Regions from separate parts of the Marivibrio sp. genome, predicted to be linked through region 3. Evidence: riboswitches for the same ligand, from Rfam matches in the RefSeq annotation. Region 3 holds a riboswitch; each other region holds the start of a gene.

Region 1 (10,256 bases), on a different contig from region 3:
TGACGGTCGACAACCGGCTCGACCTCGCCGACGCCCTGAAGACGGCGCTCGCCCGCGACCGCTTCACCGTCATCGCAGCCCGGATCAAACGCAAGGCGTATGACGGGCGGCTGTAGGCGACGGCCTCTCTCCACCGGAGAGGGGACGGGGTGAGGGGCCGCGCCCGGCGGTCGAGCAAAGCCGTTCACCCGGGCGGCTGCGCGCCCGACCTCTCCCACGGGGAAAGGTTTTCTTCGAGACCCTGACGCTGAGGACACGATGACTGACGCCCCCCTGCCCTTGGACGGCCTGCGCGTGCTCGACCTGAGCCGCATTCTGGCCGGGCCGACCTGCACGCAGTATCTCGGCGATCTGGGCGCCGACGTGCTCAAGATCGAACGACCGGGCGCCGGGGATGACACGCGCAAATGGGGGCCGCCCTATCTGCCGGGCAAGGACGGCGCGCCGACCCAGGAGAGCGCCTATTACCTCTCCTCCAACCGCTCGAAGCGCTCGGTCGCGGTCAATATCGCGGACGCCGAGGGGCAGGCGCTGATCCGCCGGCTGCTTGAGAGCTGCGACGTGCTGGTGGAGAACTACAAGGTCGGCGGCCTGAAGAAATACGGGCTCGCCTATGAGGACCTGAAAAAGGAGTTCCCCGGCCTCGTCTATTGTTCGATCACCGGCTTCGGCCAGACCGGGCCCTACGCGAAACGCGCGGGCTACGATTTCTTGGCCCAGGGATTGGGCGGGATCATGTCCATCACCGGCGCGCCGGAGGGCGAGCCGATGAAGGTCGGCGTCGGGATCGCCGACGTGATGTGCGGCATGTACGCCGCCACCGCGATCCTGGCCGCGCTGCGCCACCGCGACCGCACGGGCGAGGGGCAGCATATCGACGCCTGCCTCTTGGATACGCAGGTCGCCTGGCTGGTGAACGAGGGCTGCAACTATCTGCTCTCAGGCAAAGTGCCGCGACGGTTGGGCAACGAGCATCCGAACATCGTGCCCTACAAGGTCTTCGAGGTGGCGGACGGCCATGTCATCCTGGCCGTCGGCAACGATTCGCAGTTTCAGAAATGGTGCAACTTCGCCGGCGCGCAGGATCTGGCGGTCGATCCGCGGTTCCTGACCAACAGCCTGCGGGTCGAGAATCGCGAGGCGCTCTACGCCGAAATGCCGCGCTACATGCGCGCGAAGACGATCGACCAGTGGGTCGACGGCCTGGCCGAGATCGGCGTGCCCTGCAGCCCCGTCAACACCATCGACCGCGTGTTCGAAGACCCGCAAGTGACGGCGCGCGAGATGCAGATCAATCTGCCGCACCATCAGGCCGGGGGGGACGGGACCGCGCCCTTGATCGCAAACCCGATCAAGTTCTCCGGCACGCCGATCCGCTACCGCCACGCCCCGCCGACGCGCGGCCAGCACACGACGGAGGTGCTGCAGGAGCGGCTGGGACTGGAAGAGGTCGAACTGGAGCGGCTGCGCGCCGCGGGGACGATCGAGTAGATCCGCGTCATACGACGAGCCCCCGCGAAGGCGGGGGCCTATGCGAGCGCCGAGCAGCGGTGGAGCGAGTGTGAGGAGGTCCCCGCCTTCGCGGGGGGCTCCCTCAGGCTTGGGCGGGCGCGCCCCGCAACTCCTTCAACGCCCACAGCGTCAGGCAGAAGACGATCGCCGCGCCCGCCTGGTGCAGCACGCCGAGCGGCAGCCAGACGATCGAGAGCAAGGTTGCGATTCCCAGCGTCACCTGCAGCAGCACGCCCGCCATCAGCGCATGCGCGGCCCAGCGCACGCGCGCGTGCAGCGCGGCCCCTTGGCGCACCGTCCAGAGCCAGAAGGCCGCGACGACGGCCGTGGTCAGATAGGCCATCATGCGATGGTCGAACTGCACGACAGAGAGATTCTCGAACAGGTTCCGCCAGCCGAGCGCGGCGTCCCAGAAGGGGGTGGGGACGAAGCCGCCGCCCATGGTCGGCCATTCGTTGTAGATGAAGCCCGCCCGGCTGCCCGCGACGATCGCGCCGGAGAGAACGGTTAAGAAGACCACCGCATGGCACCAAGCCCCGAGGCGGCGGTAGCCTCTCGGCGCGGCCGCCCGCCCCGCCTCGATCGGCCACAAGAGCGACAGCGCGAGCCACACCAGATAGCCCAGGATGAAGAAGGCCATGCCGAGATGGACGGCGAGACGATATTGGCTCACCTCCGTCCGGTCGACGAAGCCGCTCTTCACCATCCACCAGCCGATGACGCCCTGCAGCCCGCCGAGGACCAGCAGGATGAAGCCGTGCTTCACATAGCCCGCCGGCATCCGCCCGCGGATCAGGAACCAGAGGAAGGGCGCCGCAAAGACGACCCCGATCATCCGCCCCCAGAAGCGATGGAACCACTCCCAGAAGAAGATCTCCTTGAAGGCCTCCAGGGACATGCCGCGGTTCATCAGCTGGTATTGCGAGGTCTCGCGGTAAAGCTCGAAGACCCGCGCCCACTCTGCGTCCGTAAAGGGCGGCAGCGTCCCGATCAGCGGGCGCCACTCCACCATCGAGAGCCCGCTTTCGGTGAGCCGCGTGATCGCCCCGATGATCATCATGGCGAAGACCATCAGCGCGCTCGCGGCGAGCCAGAGGCCGACCGCCCGGCGGTTCCGGGCGTCGTCGCGGGGGGCGGTCAGATCGGCGGAATGCGGGACGCTTGCGCTCATGCGCCGCTATTTACGCTGGAGACGCCGCCTTGACCAGACGTAGGAGCCGAGATGCGGCGGCGGGTCGCGGGATAGCCTGACTGGGGCCGCGTGAAACACGCAAGAAGTCCCCGCGAAAGCGGGGACCTGTCTGCGGTATCCGCCCAATCGCCGGAGCCCGCCCGACAGAGGGCCCCGCTTTCGCGGGGGGCGCCGGGCGTTGACGGAGGCCTATCCGGCCGCCGCATCCGCCGCCGGCTTCTCGACCAGCGCCTCCAGCGTCTCGATCCGGTCGGCCTCCTCATGCGGCTTGTCCCAGCGGATGCGGGAGACGCGCGGGAAGCGCATGGCGAGACCCGATTTGTGGCGGGTCGAGGGGTGGATGGAATCGAACGCAACTTCCAGGACCAGCCCGAACTCGACCGCGCGCACCGGGCCGTAGCGCTCCACCGTGTGGTCGCGCACATACTTGTCCAGCTGGCGCAGCTCCACGTCCGTGAAGCCGAAATAGGCCTTGCCGACGGGCACGATCTCCTCGCCCCGCCAGACGCCGAAGGTGTAGTCGGAATAGAAGCTGGAGCGTTTGCCGTGGCCGCGCTGGGCGTACATGAGCACGCAGTCGGCGACCAGCGGATCGCGCTTCCACTTGAACCACGGCCCCTTCGGTCGGCCTGCCAGATAGGCGCTGTCGCGGCGCTTCAGCATCAGCCCCTCGATCCCCGCCTCCCGCGCGTCGGAGCGATGGCCGTGCAGCTCGTCCCACCTCTCGAACGGGACCTCCGGCGACAGGTCCAGCCAACTCTTGTTCTGACGCGCGACGAAGGCGGCGAGGCGCGCGCGGCGGGCGTCGAGCGGCAGGGCGCGCAAATCCTCGCCGCCGTCGAACAGCATGTCGTAGGCGCGCAGATGCGCGGGATAGTCGCGCAGCATCTTGGCCGAGACCGTCTTGCGGCCGAGGCGTTGCTGCAAATCGTTGAAGGGTCTGACCTGATCGTCGCGCAGGATCAGCAATTCGCCGTCCAAGACGGCGTCGAAGTCTGCGCCTGCGACGATTTCGGGGAAGCTTCCGCCGATCTCGTCGCCCGTGCGTGAAAAAAGCTTCGCCGCCCCCTCCGAAGCCGCCAACTGAACGCGGATCCCGTCCCACTTCCATTCGGCGGCGAAGTCGGCGGGGTCTAGGCCGTCGAGCTCCGTCTCCTCCAACGGGTTGGCCAGCATCATCGGGCGGAACATCAGCCGGTCGTCCACCGCCGGCGGCCCGGCCCGGCCGTCGAGCCAGGCGAAGAGGTCCTCATAGGGCGGCGCGAGGCCGAACCACAGCTCCTCGATCCGGTCGAGATCGACCTGGCCGTAGCCGGCGAGCGCCGTCTTGGCGAGGCGCGCCGAGACGCCGACCCGCAAGCCCCCCATCAGCAGTTTGAGGAGCGCGAAGCGGCCGCCGGCGTCCAGCCGGTCGAGCCACCCGGCCAGCAGATCGGGGACGTCCTTCTTGCGCGCCTCCTGCACCGTCTCGACGACGCTCGAGAGCGCGAGCGGCGCGTTCTCCCGCGCAGGCTCGTCCGGCCCCGGCCACATCAGAGAGACGGTTTCCGCCAGATCGCCGACGTAGTCGTAGGACAGGCGGAAGAGGACCGGGTCCGCGCGCTCTTCGATCAGCCCGCGAATGACGGCGGGCGTGGCGACGCGCTTCTCGAACCCGTCGGTCAGGGCCGCCAGCGCCCAGCCGCGGTCCGGATCGGGGGTCTCTGCGAAGTAGCGTTCAAGATGGCGCAGCTTGCCGTTGCGCGACGCGGTGAAGACGAGACGCTCCAGCAAGTCGGCGAAGGCTTTGACCGCCATCGGTTCAGTCGTCCTCCTCGTCCTCGCGCCCGACGAGGGAAAGGGCGTCCGCGTCATAGCCCTCGCGTCGGGCGTAATGGACCAGCGCCTCCTCCCGGCCGTGGGTGACCCAGACCCGCGGCGCGCCGACGTCGGCGAGCGTTTGGATCAGCTCGTCCCAATCGGCGTGGTCTGAGAGGATCAGCGGCAACTCCACGTTGCGTTGGCGCGCGCGCTGGCGCACCCGCATCCAGCCCGACGCCATGACGCTGAGCGGGTCCTTGAAGCTGCGGCTCCATTTGTCGGCCAAGGCGGAGGGCGGGCACAGCACGATCTCGCCGGCGAGGCTCTTTTTGTCTCGACGGCTCACCGGCTCGAGCGGCCCGAGCGCCACGCCGTGCGCCTCATAGAGCTCGCAGAGCGCCGTCATCGCGCCGTGCAGATAGATTGTGCGGTCGTAGCCCGCCTGACGCAGCAGGCGCAAAAGCCGTTGGGCCTTGCCGAGCGCGTAGGCCCCCAGCAGATGCGTGCGCTCGGGGAAGGTCTCGAGCGAGCGCAGAAGCTTCCCGATCTCCTCCGAATCCGGCGGATGACGGAAGACCGGCAGGCCGAAGGTCGCCTCGGTGATGAAGACGTCGCAGGCGACCGGCTCGAACGACGGGCAGGTGGGATCGGCCCGGCGCTTGTAGTCGCCGGAGACGACGACCCGCGCGCCCTTGTATTCGAGGACCGCCTGCGCGCTCCCCAGCACATGGCCCGCCGGCGCGAAGGAGACCGCGACCGGGCCGATCCTGACCGTCTCGCCATAAGCCAGCGTCTGCTTGGTCTTCCAGGCGTCGGCGCCGTAGCGCGCGGCCATGATCGCCAACGTGCCTTCGGTCGCCAGCACATGGGAATTGCCCCAGCGCGCGTGGTCGGCGTGGCCGTGGGTGATCACCGCGCGCTCGGCCCCGCGGTGCGGGTCGACATAGAAGTCGCCCGGCGCGCAATAGAGCCCGCCGTCGGTCACCTGCAGCCAGCGTTCGGGATCGGCGTCCGTCGTCATGGGCGAAAAGTTAGGGCGGCGGGCGGCCTGCGCCAATGAAACCGTTGCGGGAGCGCCTGCGCCTCGCTACCGTCCGGTTCGTTCGTGACGGTCCAGGGCGCTTTTGCGTTCGGGATAATCGGGAAGCCGGTGCAAGGCCGGCGCGGCCCCCGCCACTGTAAGGCCCCAAGCGGCCGCCTTCCAAAGACGCCACTGGTCGCGCGACCGGGAAGGCGGAAGGCGGAGACGGGGTCGAGCCAGGAGACCGGCCGTCGCGACGTTGCGCTTCATCCGAGAAGAGGGCGGAGGGCCCTCGCCAATGGAGAATTGAAAGACATGATTCGCACCACGCTGACCGCCCTGGGCGCCGCCGCGTCCGCCGCCCTGATTGCGACGCCGGTCCTCGCCCATCCGGGACACGAGCCGATGTCGGGCACGCTGCACGCGATCGCTCACGAACTCGGCGGGCTCGACATCCTGCTGACGGCGGTGACGCTCGGCGTCGTCGCGGCGCTGGCCGCGCGGCCCGTGATGCGCAAACTGAAAGAGCGTCGCCGGGACTGATCCCGACGACGCTCCGTCTCAGCGTCGATCGCCGCGGCTCTTAAAAGCGCGACTTCGCGCTGTCCAACGCCGCCTTCAGGTCGGTGACGGCGAGCTGCACGCCCGCCTTGGCGTCTTCCCAGGCGCTTTCGCTGGCGTTGCGCAGGTCTTCCAGCTTCTGCTCGGTGCGCTCGCGCTTCTCGCGGAGCTCCTTGAGCTTCTCCTGGCTTTCGATCTGGGCGTCGGCCTCCTTGGCTTTCGCCTTGGCCTCGATCTTCTCGATCTCGGCCTTGATTTCGTGCAGTTGCGATTCGAGCCGTTTCTGCAGCACGTCTCTGGTCTCCATCGGAGATCTCTCCTTTCTATCCTTTGCGTCTACGGCCCATGTGATAAGGCGACCCCTTTTTGTGAAGGGGTGTTCATCCCTTGCGTCCGGCGGATGTGCGCCTGATACTGTCACGTGATGTTGACGCTCGATTCCGCAGACGCCGCCGCGCCGCCGACCGATCCGCCCGGATCGGACGAAGGCGAGTCGCGCCCGCACGCGATCGTCATCGGCAGCGGCTTCGGCGGGCTGGCGGCGGCGATCCGGCTCGGCGCGAAAGGCTATCGGGTCACGGTGTTGGAGCGCCTCGACGGGCCCGGCGGGAGGGCGGCGGTCTTCAAGCAGGACGGCTTCACCTTCGACGCCGGGCCGACCATCGTGACCGCGCCGTTCCTGTTCGAGGAGTTATGGGATCTCTGCGGGCGGCGCTTCTCCGACGACGTCGAGCTGCGCGCGCTGGAGCCCTTCTACAAGGTGCGCTTCGACGACGGCGACGAATTCGCGCTCTGCAGCGATCCGGCGGCCATGCGCGCCGAGATCGCGCGCATCAGCCCGGCCGACGCCGAGAATTTCGAGCGCTATATGGCGCAGAGCGAGGCGATCTTCCGCGTCGGCTTCCTGGAGCTTGGCGACCAGACCTTCGACGATCCCAGAGCCATGGTGAAGACCATCCCCGACCTGGTGCGTCTCAAGGCCTATCGCACCGTCTACGGGCTGGTTTCGCATTTCTTCAAGCACCCGAAGCTGCGTACGGCGCTCAGCCTTCATCCGCTGCTGATCGGCGGCAATCCGTTCCAGGTGACCTCGATCTACGCGCTGATCGCCCATCTGGAGCGGCATTGGGGCGTCCACTACGCCATGGGCGGCACCCACAAGCTGATCGAGGGCATGGTCGATCTGCTGCGCGGCCAGGGCGCGCGGGTGCGCTACGAGGCCGAGGTCGCCGAGATCACCGTCGAGGGCGGGCGCGCGACCGGCGTTCGCCTCAAGGACGGGGAGACGATCCCCGCCGATCTCGTCGTCTCCAACGCTGACAGCGCCTGGACCTACAAGCACCTGCTGCCGTCGCACGCCCGCACGCGGTGGAGCGACGCCAAGCTCGCGCGGGCGAAATACTCGATGAGCCTGTTCGTCTGGTATTTCGGAACCGACCGGCGCTACGAGCATCAGCCGCATCACATGATGGTGCTGGGGCCGCGCTATAAGGAATTGCTGACCGACATCTTCTCGCGCCACAAGCTGGCCGACGATTTCAGCCTCTATCTCCACCGGCCGAGCGCGACCGACCCAAGCGTCGCGCCCGAAGGCTGCGACGCCTTCTACGCCCTCTCGCCCGTCCCGCATCTCGACAGCGGCGTCGACTGGGCGCGCGAGGCCGAGCCCTATCGCCGGAAGATCGAGAAGCGGCTCGAGGAGACGGTGCTGCCCGACCTCGCCCGGCGCGTCGTCTCCAGCCGGATGCTGACGCCGCAGGATTTCGAGACGCGGCTGTTGTCCCACAAGGGCGCCGCCTTCGGCCTGGCGCCGATCTTCACGCAGAGCGCCTGGTTCCGCCCGCACAATAAGAGCGAGGAGGTCGAGGGCCTCTATCTCGTCGGCGCCGGGACGCATCCGGGGGCCGGCATTCCCGGCGTGCTCTCCTCCGCCAAGGTTCTCGACAGGGTGATCCCCGATGCGCGGCGCGTCGCAGGCTGAAGGCCGTGCGGGGGCCGGCGCCCCGCCGCCGCGGGGCCCCTATTGGGGCTGCTACGCCTCGCCGGCCGACCGGCGCGCCTGCCGGGCGATGATCCGCACCGGCTCGCGCAGCTTCTTCACGGCCTCCCTGCTGCTGCCGAAGGCGATCCGCGAGCCGGCTTACGCGTTCTACGCCTTCTGTCGCTTGTCGGACGATCTGGTCGATCTTGAGCCGGCCGAAGCCGACGCGGTGGAGCGCCTCCAGCGCCGCCTGGATGCGCTCTACGCCGGCCGGCCGGCGGACCATCCGGCCGACCGGGCGCTGGCCGACGTCGTGCGCGCCAAGCGCGTGCCGAAGGATCTGCTGACGGCGTTGCTCGAAGGCTTCGCCTGGGACCGCGACGGCCGGCGATTCGAGACGCTGGGCGAGGTCTACGACTATTCGGCGCGCGTCGCCGGCTCGGTCGGCGCGGTGATGGCGGTGCTGATGGACGCGCGCGAGGCCGAGACGCTGGCCCGCGCCTGCGACCTCGGCGTCGCCATGCAACTCACCAACATCGCCCGCGACGTCGGCGAGGACGCGCGGGCGGGCCGCCTCTATCTGCCGACCGGCTGGCTGCGCGAGGAGGGGATCGAGCCGGACGCCTTCCTGGCCGACCCCCGCTTCACGCCGGCGCTGGGGCGCGTCGTTCAGCGGCTGCTCGACGCCGCCGCCGACCTCTACCGCCGGGCGGAGCCGGGGATCGCGCATCTGCCGGCCTCCTGCCGACCGGCGATCCACGCCGCCCGCCTGATCTACGCCGAGATCGGGGCGGAGGTCGCCGCCGCCGACTTCGATTCCGTCAGCCGTCGGGCGGTCGTGCCGAAGCGGCGAAAGCTGGCGCTGGCGGCCCGCGCAGCGGCCGGTTGGACGCGCAGATCGCTGGAGGACGGGCGCGCCCCGGCGCTGGCCGAAACGCAGTTTCTGGTGCGCGCCGCCGCCCTGCCCGAACCGGCCTCGGGCGCGCCCGCCCTGGCGCCGGACGGTTTGGATGCTAAATTCGCCTTCATGATCGAGCTTTTCGCCCGGCTCGAGGCGCGCGACCACGCGGCCGGCCGAGCGGCGGACTGATCCGCAGCGAGCTCGTCTCTCGCACGGCGAAGGATGCGCATCCGGCGATGGATTATTGGAGCCTCGGCGCTTTCGCGCTGGCTAATTTCGCGGCCGCCTGTTCGGGCGCCTTCTTCAAGCCGGGCGATTGGTATTTCGCCTTGCGCAAGCCGCGCTGGCAGCCGCCGGGCTGGCTGTTCGCGCCGGCCTGGACGATCCTATACGGCATGAACGCCGCCGCCGGCTGGTTCGTGTGGGAAGCCGCCGGGCCTGGCGAAGCCGTGTTGCCGATGATCGTCTATGCGGTGCAACTGGTCTTCAACGCGGCCTGGTCCGCGCTGTTTTTCGGCATGAAGCGCATGGACCTCGCGATGGGCGACGTCATCGCGCTGTGGGTGTCTGTGGCGGCGACGATGGTGGTGTTCTATCCGGTCGATGCGACCGCGGCCTGGCTGCTGGTCCCCTATCTCATGTGGGTCAGCTTCGCCGGCCTGCTGAACTTCACCGTCTGGCGTCTCAACCCCGACGCCAACGCGGCCTGAGAGGGAGAGGAGTCATGCAGCCGCAATGGTTGGTCGCGATCGAGGCGGCGCTGATCTTCGGCGGCGTGATCGGCTTCGGCGTGTGGCAGCTGATCTCGCTGAAGCGCGAGAAGCGGAAGGACGAAGAAAAGCGCGCGCGCGGCGAAGAGAGCGGACGCAATCGGTTTCGCGACGGCTGACCGCGCCTCTCTCACGCCCGCCGCGGCATCCGGAACGGCAGCAGGGTCTGAACCCAGCGTTTGTCGAAACGCGTCAGGTCCAGGCTTTCGTGCATTGCAGTCAGGTCCTGCCCGAACAGCCGCGTCTCGATGAGCGAGCGGGTGTAGAAGGGCGAATCCTCTAGCGTCTTGAGCAGGCGCGGCGCGGCGCCCTCGTCGGCCAAGGTCTCCCGCTCGACCCCCCAGAAGCATTTCCCGAGCGCCCGGCGGGGCGGCGCCGGCCGCCGAGAGATCCGCCCGGCCGCATCAATGTGGAGCGCCAACGGCTCGCCCGCGCCGTCGGCGAGCGTGGGGTCGTAGAGGATCGCCGCGCCCGCGCCGTCGGGCAGCGCGGCGCGTGACCAGTCCCAGCGCAGGAAG
Region 2 (10,256 bases), on a different contig from region 3:
CTACAAGGCGCTGGAGACCGTCCGCCTGCTGCGCAAGGCGGGCGTCGCGGTGCGTTGCGTGCTGACCCGCGGCGGCGCCCAATTCGTCACCGCCCTCTCCCTCCAGGCGCTGAGCGAAGACAAAGTCTATGACGATCTCTGGTCGCTGACCGACGAGAGCGAAATGGGCCATATCGAACTTTCCCGGCAGGCCGACCTGGTGGTCGTGGCCCCGGCCAGCGCCGACATCCTGGCCAAGATGACCGCCGGGATGGCCGACGATCTGGCGACGACCGTGCTGCTCGCCACCGACAAGCCGGTCCTCGTCGCCCCGGCCATGAATGTGCGGATGTGGGAGCACGCCGCAACCCAAAGCAATCTGGAGACCTTGGTTCGGCGCGGCGTCTCCGTGATCGGACCGAACGAAGGCCCGATGGCCTGCGGCGAGTACGGCCCCGGCCGACTGGTGGAGCCGGAGGCGCTGACGGCCGCCGTCCTGCGCCGCCTGAATGCGGCGCCGGCGGCGTCCGCGGGCGCCGACAGGCCGCTCGCCGGCCGCCGGGCGTTGGTGACAAGCGGCCCCACGCACGAGCCGATCGATCCCGTGCGCTACATCGCCAACCGCTCCAGCGGGCGTCAGGGGCATGCGATCGCCGCGGCGCTGGCCGCCCTGGGCGCAGAGGTGACGCTGGTCTCAGGCCCGACCCAATTGCCGGATCCCGCCGGCGTCGCGGTGGTGCGGATCGAGACCGCGGCGCAAATGGAGGCGGCCTGTCGCGCCGCCCTGCCGGCGGACGTCGCCGTCTGCGCCGCCGCCGTCGCGGACTGGCGGGTCGCCGACCGCGGGGCGCACAAGCTGAAGAAGCGCCCGGGCGAGCCGCCGCCGCCGCTCCCGCTCGCCGAAAATCCCGACATCCTCATGGGGTTGAGCGCCCCGGGCCCGAGCCGGCCGGCGCTGGTGGTCGGTTTCGCGGCCGAAACGGAGAAGGTCGCAGAGCACGCCGCCGAAAAGCGGGCGCGCAAGGGCTGCGATTGGATTCTCGCCAACGACGTTTCCGAAGGCAGCGGGACCTTCGGCGGCGCCGACAATGAGATCACGCTGATCACCGCCGAGGGGGCCGAGCCCTGGCCGCGCCAGACCAAGGCCCAAGCGGCCGAGGCGCTGGCGCGGCGCATCGCCGATCATTTCAAGGCCGCCGCCCGGGACGCCGCCGAATAGTCCCGCGCCGGTCAGTCGAAGGACCATCGATCCGATATGGAAACAATTTCTGTAAAAGTTGAGAGATTGCCGCACGGCGCGGATTTGGCGCTTCCGGACTATGGCAGCGCGGAGGCGGCGGGCTGCGATCTGCTGGCGGCGATCGACGGGCCGGTCGCCCTGGCGCCGGGCGCGCGGGCGATGATCCCGACCGGGCTGCGCCTCGCCCTGCCGCCGGGCTATGAGGCCCAGGTGCGCCCGCGCTCGGGGCTGGCGGCGAAGCACGGGCTGACGGTGCTGAACACGCCCGGCACGGTCGACAGCGATTACCGCGGCGAGGTGAAGGTTATTCTCGTCAATCTGGGCGACGCGCCTTTTACGATCGAGCGCGGCATGCGCATCGCCCAGATGGTGGTCGCCCCGGTGACCCGCGTCGCGTGGGCGGAGACGACGGATCTGGACCGCACCGCCCGCGGCGTCGGCGGCTTCGGGTCCACCGGGCACTGAGAGAGGCGGCGGGATGCGGCTCACCAAGAAGCTCATGTTCGCGATCGAGGCGGTGCTCGACATCGCCTACCACGCCTCCGATCAGCCGGTGCAGTCGAAAGAGATCGCCGAGCGTCAGGGCATCCCGCGCCGCTATCTGGAGCAGGTGTTGCAAGGGCTGGTGCACGCCGGCGTCCTGCGCGGCGTCCGCGGGCCGCGCGGAGGCTACCGGCTGGCGCGAGAGCGCCGACGCATCACGATCGCCGACATCGCGCAAGTGGTGAGCGACATGGAAGGCGGCCGCGACCCGCTGACCGATCCCGCCGGCTCGGAACTGGGCCATGTCGTGCTGCGCCCGATCTGGCAGGAGATCGAGGATTACGCGATGCAGCGTCTGTCCGAGACGACGATCGAACATCTGTGCGTCGCCGCCCGCAAGGCGGGCATCGAAAGCCAATCGCAAAGCCAGTTCGATTTCATGATCTGAGCGGAGGCTGCGGGCGTCACGCGGCCGACACCAGCCCCTTTTCCGGCCGCGCCGGGTCGATCAGACGCGCCGCCGCGCCGGTCAGGCGGAAACCGTCGCCGTCCCACAGCACATCCTCCTCCGACGCGCCGAACCAGCCGGGCCCCACCGCCGGGCCGCGCAGCCGAAGCCCGCTCGCCTCCCGTCCGCCCGCCTCTCGTCCGCCCGCCTCTCGTCCGGGGGCGCGCGCCGACAGGCCGGGCAGCGGGGCCAGACCGGGCGCCGCGCCGCGTCCGTCGGCGAGCGCGTCGGCCCGCCGCCACAGGGCGGGACCGGCCGTCTCCGGCAGGCTCAGGCAATCGAGCAGCGCGATGCGCTCGCCGCGGGTGCGCCGACCGAACAGATCCAGCCGGCGGGCCAGACCCGGCTCCGCCGGGCCGTCCAGCACCCACACGGCCTCAAGGCGCGAGGCGAGGTGATCGGCCAACAGCGGGTCTTCGTCGGCCGCGTCCAACAAATGCTCCAGCGCCGCGGCCGGCTCGGCGATCAAGGTCGGGCCCGTCTCGCCGGACGCCTTCAGCAGCGAGGCGATCTCGCCGCGCCGCGACTGGCCGGCGTGCAGGATCATCGTGCCGCCCACCGCCATGACCAGCCGGGTCGCCGGTCCGGCCCCCAGCGGGTCGAGCGGGTCGCCGGAGCTGAGAACCACGGTGTGCCGGACCGCCGCGAAGGGCCAGGCCGCCAACAGGGCCGAGGTCGCGGCCGCGGCGGAGCGCCGCGAGGCGATCACCGAATGCGGCGAGGGCGAACGCTGGGCGGCCGGATAGAGCGCGAACGCCCGGTCCAGCGGCGTGCGTTGGCGCGCCTCCATGATCTCGATCGTCGCGCGGGTCAGCGCAATGCGCTCCACCCCGCGCACCCCGATCACGGTCTCCGGCCGGCCGGCGCCGGTGGTCTCCAGGATGTCGCTGACCGCCTGGGCGGCGCGCCCGTCCAGGCCGTAGACCAGCCCCGGCCCCGATTCGGCGGCCAGCCGCGCCGGCGCGCGCGGCGCGATCGCGGTCGGCACGCCCGCCTTGACCGCGCCGATATGCATCAGGATCGCCGCCGGCTCGCCGGGTCCGTGGATCATCAGGGGTCGGTCGGCGCCCAGGTCCCGATCGATCAGCGCCTGCGCGATGCCGTCGGTCAGGCCGGCCGCCTCGTCGAAGCCGAGCGACAGGCCGGGCGCGATCAGGAACGGCCGGTCCGGCGTGCGGACGGCCGCGCAGTCCAGCCATTCGGCCGCCGCCCCGAAGCTCGGCGCCCGCTCGGGCAGGCCGTGCAGGATCGGCCCGCCGTCCTCCGCCGCCTCCACCCGCACCGCGGCGGGCGGCAGATCGATCGGCGCGGTCGGCGTCGGTCCGTCCGGATAGAGCTCCATGAGGTCTCAGGCGTCCTCTTCGACTGGTCTGGCGTCCAGTCTAACACGCTCCGACGCGCCGCCCCACCAAAAGCGAAAGCCCTACATCGGTCCCGCCCAGGAACTCCCGCACAGGCGGATATCCGCTGAGGCGTCGCGCCGGGTCCCTAGGCTGCGTAGATTCCCGCTTTCTTGACGTCGTCGGAGACGTGGTCCTCGAACTGCTCGAAGTTTTTCTCGAACAGGCCGCGCAGGGTGCGGGCCACTTCGTCATAGCGTCCGCCGTCGGCCCAGGTGCTTTTCGGCTGCAGCACCTCCGCCGGCACGTTGGGGACGGCCTCCGGGATCAACACGCCGAAATTCTCGTCCGGGACCTTGGCGACGGAGCCGAGCTTGCCCTCGATCGCGGCGCGCACCATGGCGCGGGTGTGGTGGATCGACATCCGCTGCCCTTCGCCGTAAGAGCCGCCGGACCAGCCGGTGTTGACCAGCCAGCAGCGCGCGCCGGACTGCGCCATGCGCTCGCGCAGCATCTGGGCGTAGACGGTCGGATGGCGCGGCATGAAGGGCGCGCCGAAGCAGGTGGAGAAGGTCGCCTGCGGTTCGGTCACGCCGCGCTCCGTCCCGGCGACGCGGGCGGTGTAGCCGGACAGGAAGTGGTACATCGCCTGTTCCGGCGTCAGCTCCGCGATCGGCGGCAGCACGCCGAAGGCGTCGGCGGTCAGCATGACGATGTTCTTCGGCTGTCCGCCCTGGCCCGTCGGCTCGATGTTGGGGATGAAGTCGATCGGATAGCTGGCGCGGGTGTTTTCGGCCAACGTGCCGTCGTCGAGGTCGAGCTCGCGCGTCTGCGGATCGAAGACGACGTTTTCGAGGATCGTGCCGAAGCGCCGGGTGGTGGACCAGATCTCCGGCTCCATCTCCGGGTTGAGCTTGATCACCTTGGCGTAGCAGCCGCCCTCGAAATTGAAGACGCCGTTGTCGGACCAGCCGTGTTCGTCGTCGCCGATCAGCCGGCGCGTGCCGTCGGCCGACAGCGTCGTCTTGCCGGTGCCCGAGAGCCCGAAGAAGATCGCGACGTCGCCCGCCTCGCCGATATTGGCGGAGCAATGCATCGGCAGCACGCCGCGGGCCGGCAGCAGGTAGTTCATGATCGAGAAGACGGACTTCTTGATCTCGCCCGCGTACCGGGTGCCGCCGATCAGCACCAGGCGCTGGGCCAGATTCAACAGCACGAAGCATTCCGAATTCGTGCCGTCGCGTCCGGGCAGGGCGTTCAGATGCGGCGCGTGCAGAATCGTGAAATCCGGCTCGAAGCCGCTCAGCTCGCTCGCCGCGGGGCGAATGAACATGTTGCGCGCGAACAGGCTGTGCCACGGGCTCTCCGAGACCACCCGCACCCGCAGCCGATGCTCCGGATCGGCGCCGGCGTAGAGGTCCTGGACGAAGACGTCGCGGTTCTGAAGGTAGCTGGCGGTCAGCGCGTGCAGCTGGTCGAAGCGGCGCTCCTCGATCGGCTTGTTGACCGCGCCCCACCAGACCTGGTCGCGGTTGGCCGGCTCGTCGACGATGAACTTGTCGTTGGGGGAGCGGCCGGTGTAGGCGCCCGTCTCGACGCTGAGCGCGCCGCCCGTCGTAATGGTCCCAAGGCCGCGGCGCACCGTCTCCTCGTAGAGCGCCTCGGCGCCGTAGTTCCAGTGAACCGGGCCCGGATTGACCACCCCGTGATTGTCGAGCCCGAACGCGCTGGGAGTCCCGAGATCTTTCGACGCCAAGGCTTTCCTCCTCCTTGCAAGCGGCCCGGCCGCGCCCTGAGGGCGGCGGCCCGGCGGTTCTTCGGGGAGGGCGCGCTTCGTTGCAAGCGGCGCGCCTCGCCCCGGACCCCATCCGATCCGCGACCGGCCGCTTTCCCCGTGTCGGGAGGCGGCGCCGGGCGCGGCTTTCGGCTGTTCTGACGACGCCGCCGGTCGACCCGCGGGACGGGGCGGTCGACGGCCGAGGGTTTGCATAGCGGGGCGGGGCGGGGGGATCAACCGATTCCGCGGCCCGACGGCGCGCCCGGCGCGCAGGCGTCCGCGCGAAAGCCGTTCAGCCCGCCCCGGGGCGCCGAGACCCCGTTACGCCCGCGCGCGTTTGACCAGCCGTACGAGCTCGACCCGCGCGGCCTCGGCGTCGCGCACGGGCTTGTCGAAGGGAAGCCGCGCGGTCTCGCCGCCACGGCGCAGGTCCGCGCCTTCGGGGTCGATCCCGGTCAGCCGCCAGCCCGCCCCCGGGAGGCCGAGAAGCCGGTTGGCGTAGAGGGCGACGGCGTCGGAATGATCCTCGTTCATGTGCTGGACGACGTCCGATTCGGCCGCGGACAGCCCCGCCGCGTCCGCCGAGCCGGGGTAGAGCAGGGCGTCCGCCTCCTCGATCCAATGGATGCGTCCGAAACCGGCGACCAGATGGGCGCGCTCGATCTCGAAGCGATAGAGCGCGAAATCGCCGAACCCGGCGTAGAGCGCGGCCGAGGGATGGCGGGCCACATAGCGCCCCTGCAGGCGGGCGCGCTCGGCCGCGTCGGCCACGCGCTCGATGCGGCCCAAAAGGCTGGCCCGCGCGCCCGTCAGCGGCTCCGCGAGGCCGGCCGTGCCGTCCAGCAGCAGGGCGGCGCGCGGGTCGGCTTTCAGGTTCTTGGTGTGGTCGGCCAGGTCGCTCAACAGCATCACCGGCCGGCCGGCGAAATCGCAGGCGGTGAGGACGAGAGAGACATAGGGCGCGCCCCCGTCCGCCGTCTGCGTCGACAGGGCGGCCCGGTCGACCGTGCGGGCCAGCGTCCGCACCGCCTCCGCCGGATCGTCGGCGCCGCGCGTCATCGCACCCCGGCGCGCGCGGCGTCCTCGGCCGCCGCCTCCGCTTCGCCGCGGGCCCAGAAGGTCCCCGCCGTCCAGCCGAGCAAGGCCCAGAAGACGGCGGAAACCGCGATCGAGGTGGCGGCGTACTCCGCCGCCAGCTCCGGCGGCGGCGCGCCGCCGGCGTAGCCCGGATGCGGCGCGCCGATCAGATGGGGCAGCGCGATCAGGGCGAGGCCGCCCAGGATCATCGGCCATTTCGCCGCGCCCTCTTTCGCGAAGACGGCGAGCGCTAGGCCCGCGGCCGTGGCGAGAGCGGTCCCGATCCACCAGATCTGGCGGTCCACGATGTCGGCGGCGAAGGTCCCGGGAAGCTCCGGCGGCAGGCCGGCCGCCGGGGCCAGCGTCAGCGCGAGAAACCCGCCTGAGCCCCAGATCAGGCCGCGCCGGCCGTCCACTTTTCCGCCATAAACGGCGAAGGCGGCAGTCAGCAGCAGCGCGAAGCCCGTCGCCAGCACCATGTTGGCCATGACGGTGTAGAGCAGCCGTTCGATCCCGGCGTCCGGCGCCCAGGGCGCGCCGATCGCGCCCGTCCCGTGGTCGTGCTCGGCGTGCGCGAGCACGATGCGGAATCCGTCGAGCGCCGGGGCGGCGGCGCTCTCATAGGTTTCCGCCTCCATCAGGATCGGCGTCGTGGTGATCGTCTGCAGGCCCGAGATGAGCGCGCCGACGAGCACGCCCGCGGCCAGCGCCGGGGCGATGATGCGTTTCAGCATGGAACGGTCCTCGGCGTGACGCCGATCCCCGGCCTTAGTGGCAGGGGAAGGCGAAGGCGTGGCGCGCGTCGTGCGCCGCATTGTGCAGCGTCGACGAATTGGCGAGCCCCGCCCCGAAGACGAGGAGGGCGCCGAACAGCGCGGCGAACAGCGCGGCGGCGAGACGGGTTTGCGGGCGCGCGACGGCGCCCGTCTTGGCGGTCATGGTCTGCATGGAAGTCTTCCCCCTTCTTTCGTCACACCCGACGAAACACGCCTGCGCGCGACAGCGGCAGGCCCTTCAGGCGAAGCGGCCCCGAATGGGCGCGCCTCAACGCTCGGCAGGTCTCCCGGCTCGCGGGTCGTCGCTGAAGGATCCGCCTTCCCAGCGCGCGCGAACGCGCCCCAGTGGCTTCGCCGATCCGCCCTCTCTCAGGGCCGGATCGGGGATCCCCGCTCGCCGCCTACGGTTGCGGGGGCAGCCCGGGCTCGGCGCCCCCTGATGGGTAGGCGCTCTCCCCGTGTTCCCTTTTAATCCCCCAGGCCTTTGGCCGTCCCGGGGAACCGATCGTCTGCCGGAATCAGTACGACGCGACGCTATCGACGGTCAAGCGGCGATGACAGACCCGCGCCAGAGTCCCCGGCGAAAGCGGGGACCGGGTCGGGCGGCGCGCCGGCGGCGGCGCAGGCCGCGGGAGGCCCCCGCCTGCGCGGGGGCGCCTGATAACAAACGCCCGGCCCCATAAACCCCGCAGGAGTCCCCGCGAAAGCGGGGACCTGGTCGAGCGGCGCGCCGGCGGCGGCGCGGGCCGCGAGAGGCCCCCGCTTGCGCGGGGGCGCCGGGCGGAAAACTGCGGCAAGCGCGACAACGCTGTCGGGAGTCCCCGCGAAAGCGGGGACCTGGTCGAGCGGCGCGCCGGCGGCGGCGCGGGCCGCGGAAGGCCCCCGCTTGCGCGGGGGCGCCGGGAGAGGCTGCGATGAAAAACGCCCGCGGGGCGGACCCGCGGGCGTCTCTCGTCTCAGGCTGCTCTCAGACCGATGGGGCGCGATCAGTCCTCGCGGCGGTTCCGCCGGGGGCGGTCGCCCCGGTCGCCGCCGCCGCGCGGCTCGCGCTTGGGCAGCTGGTCCTCGATGTCCTCGCCGGTCTCCTGATTGACGACGCGCATCGAGAGGCGGACCTTGCCGCGCTCGTCGACGCCCAGGCACTTGACCCAGACCTCGTCGCCCTCGTTGACCACGTCGCTCACCTTCTCGGTGCGGCCTTCGGCCAGCTCTGAGATGTGCACGAGCCCGTCGCGGTTGCCCATGAAGTTCACGAAGGCGCCGAAGTCCATGATCTTCACGACCTTGCCGCGATAGAGCTTGCCGGGCTCCGGCTCGGCGACGATGCCCTGGATCCACTCGACCGCCTTCTGGCCGGCGTCGCCGTCGACGGAGGCGACCTTGACCGTCCCGTCGTCGTCGATGTCGACCTTGGCGCCGGTGACCTCGCAGATCTCCCGGATCACCTTGCCGCCGGTGCCGATGACGTCGCGGATCTTGTCCTTCGGCACCTGGATCGTGACGATCCGCGGCGCGTTGGAGGAGACCTCCTCCCGACCCGACGTGATGGCCTTGGCCATCTCGCCCAGGATGTGCAGGCGCCCGTCGCGGGCCTGGGCCAGCGCGGTCTGCATGATGTCCTCGGTGATCGAGGTGATCTTGATGTCCATCTGCAGCGAGGTCACGCCCTGCTGCGTGCCGGCCACCTTGAAGTCCATGTCGCCGAGATGGTCTTCGTCGCCCAGGATGTCGGACAGCACGGCGACGCCCTCCGGGTCCTTGATCAGGCCCATGGCGATGCCCGCACAGCTTTTTTCCAGCGGCACGCCCGCGTCCATCATCGACATCGAGGTGCCGCAGACGGTCGCCATCGAGGAGGAGCCGTTCGATTCGGTGATCTCCGAGACCACGCGGATCGTGTAGGGGAAGCTCTCCTTCTCCGGCATCAGCGGGTTGAGCGCGCGCCAGGCCAGCTTGCCGTGGCCGATCTCGCGCCGCCCGGTGAAGCCGACGCGGCCGGCCTCGCCCACCGAATAGGGCGGGAAGTTGTAGTGCAGCATGAAGTGCTGGCGGAATTCGCCCTCCAGCGCGTCGATGATCTGCTCGTCCGAGCCGGTGCCAAGCGTGGTCACCACCAGCGCCTGGGTCTCGCCGCGCGTGAACAGCGCCGAGCCGTGCGCGCGCGGGATCACGCCGACCTGGCAGTCGATCGGCCGCACGTCGGCCAGACCGCGGCCGTCGATGCGCTTGCCGGTCTTCAGGATATTGCCGCGCACGACGCCGGATTCTAGCTCTTTGAAGAGCTTGCCCGCCAGGGAGACGTCAAGCTCCTCCTCTTCGAGCTTGGCGATCGCGGCCTTCTTGACCTCGCCGACGGCGTTCTGACGCTCCAGCTTGTCCTTGATCGCATAGGCGTCCTGGAGGCCGGCCTCGGCCAGCTCCTTCAGGCGCGCGCGAACCGGCTCGGCCGCCGGATCCTCGCCCGGCAGGTCGAACGGCTCCTTCGCCGCGTCCTCGGCCAGGTCGATGATCATGTCGAGCACCGGCTGGAACGCCTTGTGGCCGAACATGACGGCCTCGAGCATGCGCTCCTCCGAGAGTTCGGAGGCCTCGGACTCGACCATCAGGACGCCGTCCTGCGTGCCGGCGACCACGAGGTCGAGCGCGCTGTTCAGCTTGGTGTCGAGCATCGAGGGGTTGAGCGTGAGCTCGCCGTCGATCTCGCCGACGCGCGCGCCCCCGATCGGACCCATGAAGGGCGCGCCGGAGATCGTCAGCGCCGCGCTGGCGCCGATCATCGCAGGGATGTCGGGATCGTTCTCGAGATCGTGGCTCAAGACGGTGCAGATGACCTGCGTCTCGTTCTTGAAGCCTTTGACGAACAGCGGGCGGATCGGACGGTCGATGAGACGGCTGGTCAGCGTCTCCTTCTCGGTCGGCCGGCCTTCGCGCTTGAAGAAGCCGCCGGGGATCTTGCCCGCCGCGTAGGTCTTCTCCTGGTAGTGGACCGAGAGCGGGAAGAAGTCGAGGCCGGCCTTCTCCTGCTTCTCGAAGACGACGGTGCACAGCACCGCCGTGTCGCCGTAGGTGGCGAGCA
Region 3 (10,256 bases):
CGACGTCCTGGCCGGTCTCCTCCTGAAGCTCGTGGTACATCTTGACGGAGTACTTGTGGATCTGCCCCACCGAGTAGCTCATGTTGAACAGCGGCAGCAGACCGGCCGCGTGCCAGGTGGAGCCGCTCGTCAGCTCCTTGCGCTCGACCAGGACGACGTCGCTCCAACCCTTCTTGGCCAGATGATAAAGGGTCGAGACCCCGACGACGCCGCCGCCGACCACCACCACACGCGCATGTGACTTCATTGCTGTTCCGCTCCCCGAGCCTGCGGCGCCTCAGGGCGAGGCGATGAAACCGCAGTCGTCCGCCAGATATGGGACTTCGGCCGAAGCGTCTCTCCGACCGCGATATCGGCGGCACAATGAAACGGGGTCAACCGGCTCGCTTGCCGATGTGCGACGGGCGATTGGCGTTTTCGCGCCGCCCGCCGCCGCCGCGACGCTCCGCCGCACGGCGCGCTCGGGGCGGCTTCAGCGGCGCAGGACTTCGCGGACCGCGGCGACGCGCTCCGCAAAGTTGAAGCCGTACCGGCGGGCGCACGTCAACGCGCCCTCTGGCACGGGGACAGGCGTTCCGTCTGGCGCGTTGGTCCGGGCGTACGGTCCCCAGTGACAGCCGCCCTCAGCGAAGCCCGGCGTGGCGCGGGGCAACGGGACGATCGCCATGCCGAGCTGGGCGAAGTTGCTCAGCATCGCCAGCATCGCCAGATCAGCGCCGCCGCCCGCCCCGCCGTAGCCGCCGCCGGTGGCGAAGACGCCGCAATGCCGGTCGCTGAGATCGACCTGGCGCCACAGCGGGCCGCACTGCTGATCGATGAAACGCTTGGCCCGCCAATGCATCGCGCCCATGTGCACCGGACTGCCGAACAGCACGCCGTCGGCCTGAAGCACGTCCTCGCCGCACAGCGCGTCCACATCCGCCGCATGCACCGTGGTCGAGGGCGACTCGCGCGCGCCCTCCGCCAGCGCTTCGGCGAGGCGCGCGGTCGCCCCCTTGTCGCTTGCGTAGGCGATCAGAATGCGCGCCACGGCCTGCGCCCTCCCCTCACCCGCCGGCGCGGGGCGCGTCATGCACCAGACGAAAGCCGGTGATGCGGAATTGCGGCCCCGGATGCGGCCCGTGTCGGCGCGCGCCCCGACACAGATCTCCGCCCAACAGGAAGGAGCCGCCGCGCAAGATCGGATACCGCGGCCCCACCAGCTTGATCAGGTCGTCCGCGATGAACCGGCCGCCGGGATAGGGGGCGTACCGGCTGGCGGTCCATTCCTCGACATTGCCCGCCAGATCGACGACGCCGCACCAGGAGGGATTCCGGGCGAAGGCGTCGACCGGCGTCGTTTCGCCCCGCCCGCTCTCGACGGTGTTGCAGCAGGCGGGATCGAAGCGCTCGCCGAACGGATAGGCGCGGCCGTCGGGTCCGCGCGCCATCCACTCCCACTCCGCCTCCCGCGGCAGCCGCCAGGGCCGCCCGTCCCGCCCTTCCAGCCATCGCGCGAAGGCCTCCGCTTGGTCGAGCGTGACGCCCCAGACGGGGTGGTCGGCGGGCGCGTTGACCTGAAGCGATTCCGGCAGAGGCGTCGCCGTCTCGGCGCAGAAGTCGGCGAAGAGCGCGTTGTCGACCGGATAGACCATCGCCTCGAAACCGGCCACCAGAACCGGATGACGCGGATGCTCCTTCATGATCCAGTCGCGGAAATTCTCGGCGTAGGACGGATCGACCAGCCTGCCCGTCCAATCGGCGACGCACGCCTCAACCTCTTCAGCGGTGCTGCCGCGCTGAAGCCGCCCGCCAGGGACGCGCGCCGTGCGCGGCTCACTCATTGTAGCTGGAGCTCAGCAGGCGCTCGGTCACCGCACCGTGCGCGCTCAGCATTTCGCTATGGGGCCGAAAGCCGTGCAGGCGGCCGCTGCGCCCGTAGGTGAGGACCTCCAACGGATACGCCCCCTCGACCTCGTCCTCCAGGCACAGGACGCCTTTCGAGTAGTCTTCTTGGTCGGCCCCGAGATAGAGCCGCTCGCCGCTGGCGAAATCGCACAAACCGATCTGCGTCGTATAGCTGATGAAGATCAGATAGCCGTACCGCGCGCTCCAGCAGAAGTCCTCGATCGTATTGCCGACCGCGGTCACCCATTCCTCCGCGTGATCCTCCTCCAGCCGATACCGATACAACGAATCCTCCTGATTGTAGGCGAGCGTCCCCTCATCAAGCCATTGCACCCGCTTGACCCGCTTGCTGACGGGTCCCGGATGACGCTCCTCCAACGTGCGCGCGTCGAGCAGACGAATGCGGCCGTGACGCTCCCCCACCGCCAGCAGATCGCGGGCGGGATTGTACGCCAACGCCCAGAGCGGCATGTCGGCGGGCGAGCGCCACTGCGCCTCGACCGCCCCGCTCTCGCCATGCAGGCGCAGGGCCCGACCGTCTTCCAGGCAGACGAAAGCCGCCGTCCCGTCGGCGCTTACGGCCACGTCGCGCACGGCGCTCCCCAAGTCGGCGAGTTCGACGCACGGGCCGCCGTCCGTCGGCGCGCGCAACAGCTTGCCGGACGTCTGCGCCAGGAACAGGACGCCGTCTTCCGAAGCCGTCATCCGTTTGGTGTAGGACGCGCGCTCCGTCTTGCGCAGCACGGCCGTCGGGGTCAGGTGCAGCCGCTTCTCGTCCGGGTCGCCGCCGACGTGCAGGATCACGATTTCGTCGCCCTCCCCCGTCGCGGCGAGCCGGCCGTCCGGCAACCGACAGACGCTCCATAGGGGCGGCGGCGTGCGACGGGTCTTGGCGACCGGGCCGCCGGCGGCGAGATCCACCTTGTAGATCGCCCCGTCGAAACACTGCGCGTAGCCGACATCAGGCGCGTCGGGCAACGTCTTGAACCAGCGCATCTTGAAGGGCGCCTGGTAGACGACGCCTATGGGCGCGCATGTCTCCGGGTCGATTTCGTAGACGCGGCGATCGAACCCGACGGCGAAGGCACGCCCTGAGGTCTTGTTGAAATGCACATGCTCAAGGTCGTCCAAAGTGAAGACCGGCCCCGCGCGTTCGACCGAGCGCTGCATCATGTCGAAGCGCAGCACCCGTCGATCGTCGGTCGCGACGAGATAGCGGTTATCCCCCACCGCTTCGAACCAGTGCACGTTGTTGGAGCCGATGCGAACTTCCTCCAACGTCAGACCGTCGCGCGAGAAGACGACCAGGCCGAGCGCCCCCGTCGCCAGCACGTGCGATCTCGCATCCGGATAAAACGCCGTCGCGAAATCCTCCAAGCCGTGCAGCCGGGTGCAATGTATGAGCTCGAACCGATCGCCCCCATAGTCGAGTTCCAAGACCCCGGCGCTCGCCGACCGGGTCGCGAGCCGCGGCTCGGTCGGATGGAAGCAGAGGGCCTGGCTCTGGCTGTTGTTGCGCGGCACATCGACCACATCGTTCCAGGGGCGCAGGAGACGGGTCGAGAAGCGATCGATCAGCCGCGGCTGCGTCGGATCCTCGACGTCCACCAGGGCGATTTGGCTGTCCATTCCGCGTGTCGCGAGAAGGGGGCGGTTCGGATGCGCCGCCACGGCGTAGAGGTCTCCGAGATTCGTTTGCAGCCGCGCGATTTCGTGAAGCGCCGTCGGCTCGAACAGGGCGATCTCGCCCGACTGCAACCCGCCGACAAGAAAACGGCCGCCGGGATCGACGGCCATTGAGTTGATCTTGAAGGCGGTTGCGGTCATCGGAGCCGACCCCGCGACAGTGCGTTTTTCTTGAAAGGCCCCTGGGGCGCGCGCGCAGACTAGGCCGACACCTCCTTGATGTTGGCCATGATCTGGAAACCGCCCGGAAGACGGGTCTTCGCTTTGCCCTCGAACAGATCGACGCCGCCCATGACCTTCTGGTTGACCAGAGCGTTCAGGATGTAGCGGAAGGTATCGTCATCCACGTCCATGCCGAGGTCGTGACGCAAGCCCGTGAAGGCCACGTCCAGACGCTTCAGCGCCTCCGGATTGCTCTTCAACTCCTGCAGCGCCTTCGACGCCGCCTCCAAATTCGCCCGTGACATATCTCGAGTCCCCCTTGTGTGATTGAGTTTCGGATAAACGCTTTAGTAGGTACGCAGCTATTATAATATCTAAAGTGGCAAAAAGCGGAAGAGGGTTTCTGCGTCGCGCGGGTCCCGCAGGGGCGGGGCGGGCCGACGCCCGAGGCCCACGCACGAGGTCGCCGCGCCGTGAAGGCGGTTGAGCGAACGCGGCGACGATGACGAGAGGAGCGCTTCCGCTCCACGAAGACCTCGCAGGCGGCCGGGGCGCGGCGAGCGGACGATCCCAGTATACGGCCAAGCCACGCCCTCCGCCGACGCTTCGAAGGACGGGAGATCGACGCCCTCTTCGCCCGCGCTCGGGCGCGCAGGCTGAGCGCACGGCGCGCGGCGCCGTGTCGCTCAGTAGGAGATGCCCAGCGCCTCCTCGGGCGCCGTGTAATCGTAGCCGAGCGTCTCCGCGACCGCTTTATAGGTGATCGCCCCTTCGTGCACGTTCAAGCCGGCGCGCAGGTGTTTGTCCTCGGCCAACGCCTGACGATAGCCTTTGTCGGCGAGCGCCAGCGTAAAGGGGAGCGTTGCGTTGTTGAGCGCAAAGGTCGATGTGCGGGCCACTGCGCCCGGCATGTTGGCGACGCAGTAATGAACCACGCCTTCCTCGATATAGGTCGGCTCGGCGTGGGTCGTCGGACGCGAGGTCTCCAGGCAGCCGCCTTGGTCGATCGCAATGTCGACGACCACGGAGCCTTCCGGCATCGTCTTCAGCATCTCGCGGGTGATGAGCTTGGGCGCCGCCGCGCCGGGCACCAACACCGCGCCGATCACCAGATCCGCCTCCTGGACGCCCTTCTCGATGGCGTCGACTGTCGAATACAGCGTCTTGGCTCGGCCCTGGAACAGCTCGTCCAGCTCCGCCAGCCGGCTTGCGCGGCGTTCGAGGATGGTGACGTCCGCGCCCATGCCGACCGCCATGCGCGCCGCGTTCGCGCCGGAGACGCCGCCGCCGATGACCATGACCTTGGCCGGCGGCACGCCCGGCACGCCGCCCATCAGCACGCCGCGCCCGCCCTGAGCCTTCTCCAGGCAATGCGCGCCGGCCTGGGCGGCCATGCGGCCGGCCACCTCGCTCATCGGCGCCAGCAGCGGCAGGCCGCCGCGCGCGTCGCTCACCGTCTCGTAGGCGATGGCGATGGCGCCGCTTTCTTTCAGGCCTTTAGTCTGCTCGGGATCGGGCGCAAGGTGGAGATAGGTGAACAGCACTTGGCCCGCGCGCAGTTTGGCGCATTCGAAGGCTTGCGGCTCCTTGACCTTCACGATCATCTCGGCCTCCGCGAAAACGGCGTCGGCTCCGTCGACGATGCGCGCGCCCGCGGCCTCATAATCCGCGTCCGGCGCGCCGACGCCGCCGCCGGCCCCGGTCTCCACCATCACCTGATGGCCGTGATGGACCAATTCGCGCACGCTGGTGGGGGTCAGCCCCACCCGGTACTCGTGGTTCTTCACTTCCTTCGGCACGCCGACCAGCATCGCCTTCACCCCTTCTCTTCGGCTTGAAACCGGTTGTTGATTGCACAGACCAGTGTAAGCCTGCGGCCGGGGAATGTCCTTTCGTCCTGAGCGGACCAATCGGCTTGTTTTGCAGAAAATTTGCGTTGCAAGCGATGTATCCGCATATATCTTGCAAAAATGACCTTTGACGCCGCCGATATCCGCATCCTGGAGGCGATCCAGGATCACGCCCGCGCGACGCTGGCCGAGTTGGCGGAGCGTGTCGGCCTCTCCGCGTCGAGTTGCCAGCGCCGGCTGCAGCGTCTTGAGCAGGACGGCGTCGTGGAACGCTACACGGCGGTGTTGAACGAAGCGCGGCTCGGGTATCAGTCGAGCGTCTTCGTCAAGGTGACGCTCGCGTCGCAGACCGAAACCCACTTGAAGGCGTTCGAGGGCGCGGTCGCCGCCTGTCCGGGCGTCGTCGACTGCTTCCTGCTGGCGGGCGAGGCGGATTATCTGCTGCGCGTGGTTGTCGCCGACATGCGGGATTTCGAGCGCATCCACCAGCAGCACCTCTCGCGCTTGCCGCATGTTCAGCGCATCCAATCCAACGTCGCCTTGCGCCCCGTGGTGCATCGCACGGTGCCGATCCCGGGGAGCGCCCGCGCGGCGCTCGACGCTCCTCATTCGTAATCGGCGAGATCCCGCCCGAGGCGCCGGCACACGGCCGCGATCTGGTCGCGCTCGCCGGGCGCGTATTCTCCGTCGGCCCGACTGACGGCGAGGCAGACTTTGACCAAAAGATCCCCCGCCTCAGCGTCGTCCTTCATGCGCGCGACCGCATCCAGGGCGCGCTTTCGGCCTTTTGTCGGGTTTGCGGTCACGCCCTCGACATACTCGTTGAAGAGGTCGACGGCCTCATGCACGTCGAACAGCGCCAGCCGGTCTATCGCCTCCAGCACGTCGTCGACGCGGCTTTGTTCCGATAGCGAGACCTCGCCGTCCGCCATCGCCACGAGCGCGCACGCCGCCATCGCCGCGTCCAGGAACGGTTGCTGGCGATGGCGCTCCAACGTGTCGGCGATGGCTTGGCGCAACGTGTCGAACATAATGAGCGCGAGACCTTCGTCGCGGAACCGGACGGGCGAAGACCGATCATCGCCCGAAGCCCCGCCCGCGGTCAATTCGCCGCCGACGGAACGGGCGCCGTCGTTTTCGCGCTGGTCAAAGCCTCGAACTGGTGTAGCCTTTTTCTTCATCGAGGCGGTTCCCCGGAGACGGGGACGAAGAGGGAATTCGGTGCGGCCCGTCTGACGTCGGGCCTATGCCGAAGCTGCCCCCGCAACTGTAAGCGGCGAGCCTCGTCGCCCCAGCGCGCCACTGCGGCGTCCGCTCGGGTCCCGATCGCAACCGATCGAGGGACCGGCGGACCGCGGGAAGGCCGGCGACGAAGCCCTGACCCGCGAGCCAGGAGACCTGCCGCCTCCCAACCCTAGTCGACGACCGGGCGGGGTGCCCCGGGAGGAGGTTTTTATGGCGTATTTCGATTCGGCCCCTTCCTTCGCGACGCGGGGCAGCGCCGCGCGATCGCACGACGGCGACTCCATGCGGGCGCATGACGGAGACTCCCTGCGCGCGCATGACCGCGACTGGGCGCGGCTTGATCCCAGCGCTGCGCTGCGCGGGCTGCTGGCGCTCGACGATCCGCCGACGGGCCTCGCGGAGGACGCGTTGTTGGGCTGGCTGATCGCGCTGCCGGGCGGCGTCGACCCGGCCGACGCGGCGCGCGAGTTGGCCAAGCGGCCGGAGCTTTCCGCGAGCGGCGGCGAGGCGGCTCGGCTGCGCGACCTGCTGCGGGACGTCTCGCGCTACCCTGCGGCGGCGCTTTCGCGCGGACGCAGGCGACGCTAAGCTCATCGCCACGCCGCCGGGCGCAGGTCCGGCCGCAACGAGGACGAGCGGAGCGGATCATGCCATTCGTCAGGCGCGACGGCCGGGGCGCAGTGGTCGCCGTGGAGGCGCGGAAGTCGGAACGCTGCCCGCACTATATGGCGGCGGACGACCCTGAGCTTGCCGCCTTTCTCGAAGAGCTGGGCCTCGGCTCGGGCGCGCGCGATCCCCAGAATCTGCTGACGCAGAGCGATCTGGAAATGAGCCGGGTGTTGGAGGATCTGGTCGACCTTCTGATCCGCAAGGGCGTGCTGGACGCCGCCGAACTGCCAGCCACCGCGCGCGAAAAACTGACCCGCCGGCGCGAGCTTCGAGGCCACCTGAAATGGCTCGCAGAGATCGTGGGCGAGGACAAGGTGATTTGACGGAGGCGACCGGCGGCGCCGGCTTGGACGGACCCATGCTGGGCCGCGCGCTGTCGATCGCCGGCCTGACGGTCGACGGCTCGTCGAGCGCGTTGAGCGTTCTTGCGGGCCGCTTCATGCGCCTGAACGCCCACCAGAAGCGGCACTATGAGGCCAATTGGGCGGAACTGCTGAACCGGCTCGAACGGGTGCTCGACGCCGCGGCGAGTGCGGCGGACGTTCTGGCCGAGATGGACCCTCCGCCCGAAAGCGACGGTCTCGTCAGCGCCTTCATCCGACGTCAGAGCTTTCCGGTACGCATAGCGCCGGGCGCGTTTGTTCCCAAGCCGGGACATCTCGTCGTCGTTAGCGACGGACGTTATCGCCAGGCGCCGCGCGCCGCCTGCCGGGACGAACGCTATCGCGACGCCGTCGTCGCGGCGATCGACCCGCGTGTCGACGCCGTCGTCGAACTGGGCTGCGGCTGGGGGCGGAATCTCGCCGCGATCGCCGCGCGCCTGGGGCGGCCCGACCTGCACTATGTGGGCGCGGAACAATCGCACAGCGGCCGCCAGGCGGCCCAAGCCCTGATGGCGAAGCCCGGCGGCGGACGCTTCACGGCGGCCGCTTTCGACTTCTACGCACCCGACTTCTCCTTCTTGGAGGGGCTAAAAAATCCCGTGATCTTCAGCTGCGCGGCCGTCGAGCAAATCGCGTTTCTGCCGCCGTCTTTCCTGGTCGATCTCGCCAAGCGCGCGCCCGGATGCCGCCTCGTACTGTTCGAGCCGTTCGGCTGGCAGGCGGATGCGGCGTTGGCCCAGGCGACGCTCGGCCGCTGCTTGACCGCAGTGCGGGACAATGCGCCGCTTTCCGCGATCGCGGAGCGCTACCGCTTCGATCTGGACGACGCCGTCCTGAACGCGAACGCAAGCGTTTGGGCGCTTTGCTGCTGCTACAATATGAACCTCTTCTCACTGATCCGGCGCGGCGAGGCGGACGGCCTGTTCGCGATCGAAGAACTGGTTCTGAACCAGGCCGGCTCGAACCTCTTCAATCCCTACAGCCTCGCCGTATTGCGCATCGCCTCGGACGCGTGAGCGTCGGTTGCGCCGTCCGTCGCCCTCGTTTTATATGAAACGATCGAGAGGTCGAACGCCGAAGAGGGTCAGGATGGATCAAGCCGCTCCTTCCTCCGGGAAAGACGACGCGCTGGTGTTGGAGCGCTTCCTACCCTATCGCCTCGCCGTCTTGGCGCACACGGTGAGCGGCGCCTTGTCGACGATCTATCGCGATCGCTTCGACCTGACGATTCCGGAATGGCGGGTGCTGGCGAATCTCGGGCGGGAAGAGCCGAGTTCGTCCAATCGCTTGGCCGAGCGCGGCTCGATGGACAAGGCCAAGGTCAGCCGGGCGGTCGCCCGCCTGACGGAGGCCGGTCTCATCACCCGGGAGACCGATTCGCGCGATAATCGATTGATCGTCCTCAGGCTCTCGAAGCGCGGGCGAAGCGTCTATCAGCGCATCGCGCCGCTGGCGCTGGCCTGGGAAGCGGATCTGCTGGAGGGATTGGGCGATGAGGAGCGCGCGGCGCTCGACGCCGCGCTCGCCAAACTGCAGGCCCGGGCGGAAGCGCTGAAGGGCGAGGCCGGAGGGTGATCGGCCCCGCCGCAGTCCCGAAAATGGGGCTGGAGCGAACGGCGTCGCCATGGGCATCATAGCCGCGGTTCGCGCGCCGTTTCAGGATCACCGCCCCATGACTAAGAAAAGCACCAAGACGCCCTGGATGCCCGCCCCGGATTTCGGTCGCGGCCTGCCGCCCGGGCTCGGCCTAAATCTGCTGGTTCGCGACGTAGAAGCGTCGGTCGGCTTCGCCCAGCACGTCTTTCAGGCGGAGCCGGTCTATTGGGACGAGGATTTCGCCTTCCTGCGCCTGCCCGCGATCGGCGCTCAGTGGATGCTCCACGCCGACCACACCTATTCGGATCATCGGATGAGCGGCCTCGTGCGCTCCGTCCAGGGGCGGGGCGTCGGCGCGGAATTCCGGCTCTACGGGCTCGACCCTGACGTCTGCGAAGCGCGTGCGCGCGAATGGGGCTACACCGTCCTCGACGGGACGATCGACAAGCCCCACGGGCTGCGCGAGTGCTATCTGTTCGATCCGGACTGGTATCTTTGGGCGCCGTGCGTCCCGCTGGCGGCCGAGCCGCCGGGGTGAGCGCTACTCCGCCGGCGCGGCGACGCTCCGGCGCTCGGCGCGCACCCGGTTGGTCACCATCCGCTCATACAGCGCTGCGATCCGCCGGCTGCCCGTCTTGACGCAAGCGAAGGGAAGTAAGGCGTGAATCAGGCAGGCGAGGCCGGCCAAGAAGCACCCGCCGGCGAAGCTCAGCGCCTGCCCCATATGCTCGCCGTAGCTTTCTCCGACGCTCGCCGGGTGCTCGGTGAACAACCGCTT

The links. Region 3 has a riboswitch for cobalamin ahead of RIB45_RS09310 (hypothetical protein). Riboswitches for the same ligand answer to the same signal wherever they lie in the genome.
Region 1: linked by a shared signal. The riboswitch ahead of RIB45_RS06495 (HupE/UreJ family protein) and the one ahead of RIB45_RS09310 (hypothetical protein) in region 3 are both predicted to bind cobalamin.
Region 2: linked by a shared signal. The riboswitch ahead of RIB45_RS17420 (CbtB domain-containing protein) and the one ahead of RIB45_RS09310 (hypothetical protein) in region 3 are both predicted to bind cobalamin.

What each region holds. Positions count from the first base shown of each region.
Region 1 is NZ_JAVJQE010000008.1:32,234-42,489, forward strand. It holds gene RIB45_RS06470 (thiamine pyrophosphate-binding protein) at 1-116, shown strand, start outside; gene RIB45_RS06475 (CaiB/BaiF CoA transferase family protein) at 259-1,491, shown strand; gene RIB45_RS06480 (COX15/CtaA family protein) at 1,595-2,683, opposite strand; gene RIB45_RS06485 (cisplatin damage response ATP-dependent DNA ligase) at 2,894-4,501, opposite strand; gene RIB45_RS06490 (ligase-associated DNA damage response exonuclease) at 4,506-5,525, opposite strand; cobalamin riboswitch at 5,597-5,792, shown strand; gene RIB45_RS06495 (HupE/UreJ family protein) at 5,841-6,068, shown strand; gene RIB45_RS06500 (sll1863 family stress response protein) at 6,109-6,393, opposite strand; gene RIB45_RS06505 (phytoene desaturase) at 6,511-8,067, shown strand; gene RIB45_RS06510 (phytoene/squalene synthase family protein) at 8,045-9,157, shown strand; gene RIB45_RS06515 (TspO/MBR family protein) at 9,205-9,678, shown strand; gene RIB45_RS06520 (hypothetical protein) at 9,693-9,857, shown strand; gene RIB45_RS06525 (carotenoid 1,2-hydratase family protein) at 9,869-10,256, opposite strand, start outside.
Region 2 is NZ_JAVJQE010000015.1:328,080-338,335, forward strand. It holds gene coaBC (bifunctional phosphopantothenoylcysteine decarboxylase/phosphopantothenate--cysteine ligase CoaBC) at 1-1,198, shown strand, start outside; gene dut (dUTP diphosphatase) at 1,235-1,684, shown strand; gene RIB45_RS17395 (RrF2 family transcriptional regulator) at 1,698-2,150, shown strand; gene RIB45_RS17400 (hypothetical protein) at 2,167-3,552, opposite strand; gene RIB45_RS17405 (phosphoenolpyruvate carboxykinase) at 3,699-5,306, opposite strand; gene RIB45_RS17410 (HugZ family pyridoxamine 5'-phosphate oxidase) at 5,649-6,386, opposite strand; gene RIB45_RS17415 (CbtA family protein) at 6,383-7,138, opposite strand; gene RIB45_RS17420 (CbtB domain-containing protein) at 7,173-7,352, opposite strand; cobalamin riboswitch at 7,441-7,701, opposite strand; gene pnp (polyribonucleotide nucleotidyltransferase) at 8,167-10,256, opposite strand, start outside.
Region 3 is NZ_JAVJQE010000009.1:110,534-120,789, forward strand. It holds gene RIB45_RS09270 (GcvT family protein) at 1-247, opposite strand, end outside; gene RIB45_RS09275 (flavodoxin family protein) at 473-1,072, opposite strand; gene RIB45_RS09280 (formylglycine-generating enzyme family protein) at 1,047-1,823, opposite strand; gene RIB45_RS09285 (WD40 repeat domain-containing protein) at 1,816-3,714, opposite strand; gene RIB45_RS09290 (hypothetical protein) at 3,774-4,040, opposite strand; gene ald (alanine dehydrogenase) at 4,422-5,546, opposite strand; gene RIB45_RS09300 (Lrp/AsnC family transcriptional regulator) at 5,706-6,200, shown strand; gene RIB45_RS09305 (TerB family tellurite resistance protein) at 6,191-6,616, opposite strand; cobalamin riboswitch at 6,755-7,005, shown strand; gene RIB45_RS09310 (hypothetical protein) at 7,041-7,418, shown strand; gene RIB45_RS09315 (hypothetical protein) at 7,478-7,822, shown strand; gene RIB45_RS09320 (class I SAM-dependent methyltransferase) at 7,819-8,898, shown strand; gene RIB45_RS09325 (MarR family winged helix-turn-helix transcriptional regulator) at 8,972-9,457, shown strand; gene RIB45_RS09330 (VOC family protein) at 9,555-10,016, shown strand; gene RIB45_RS09335 (DUF6356 family protein) at 10,020-10,256, opposite strand, start outside.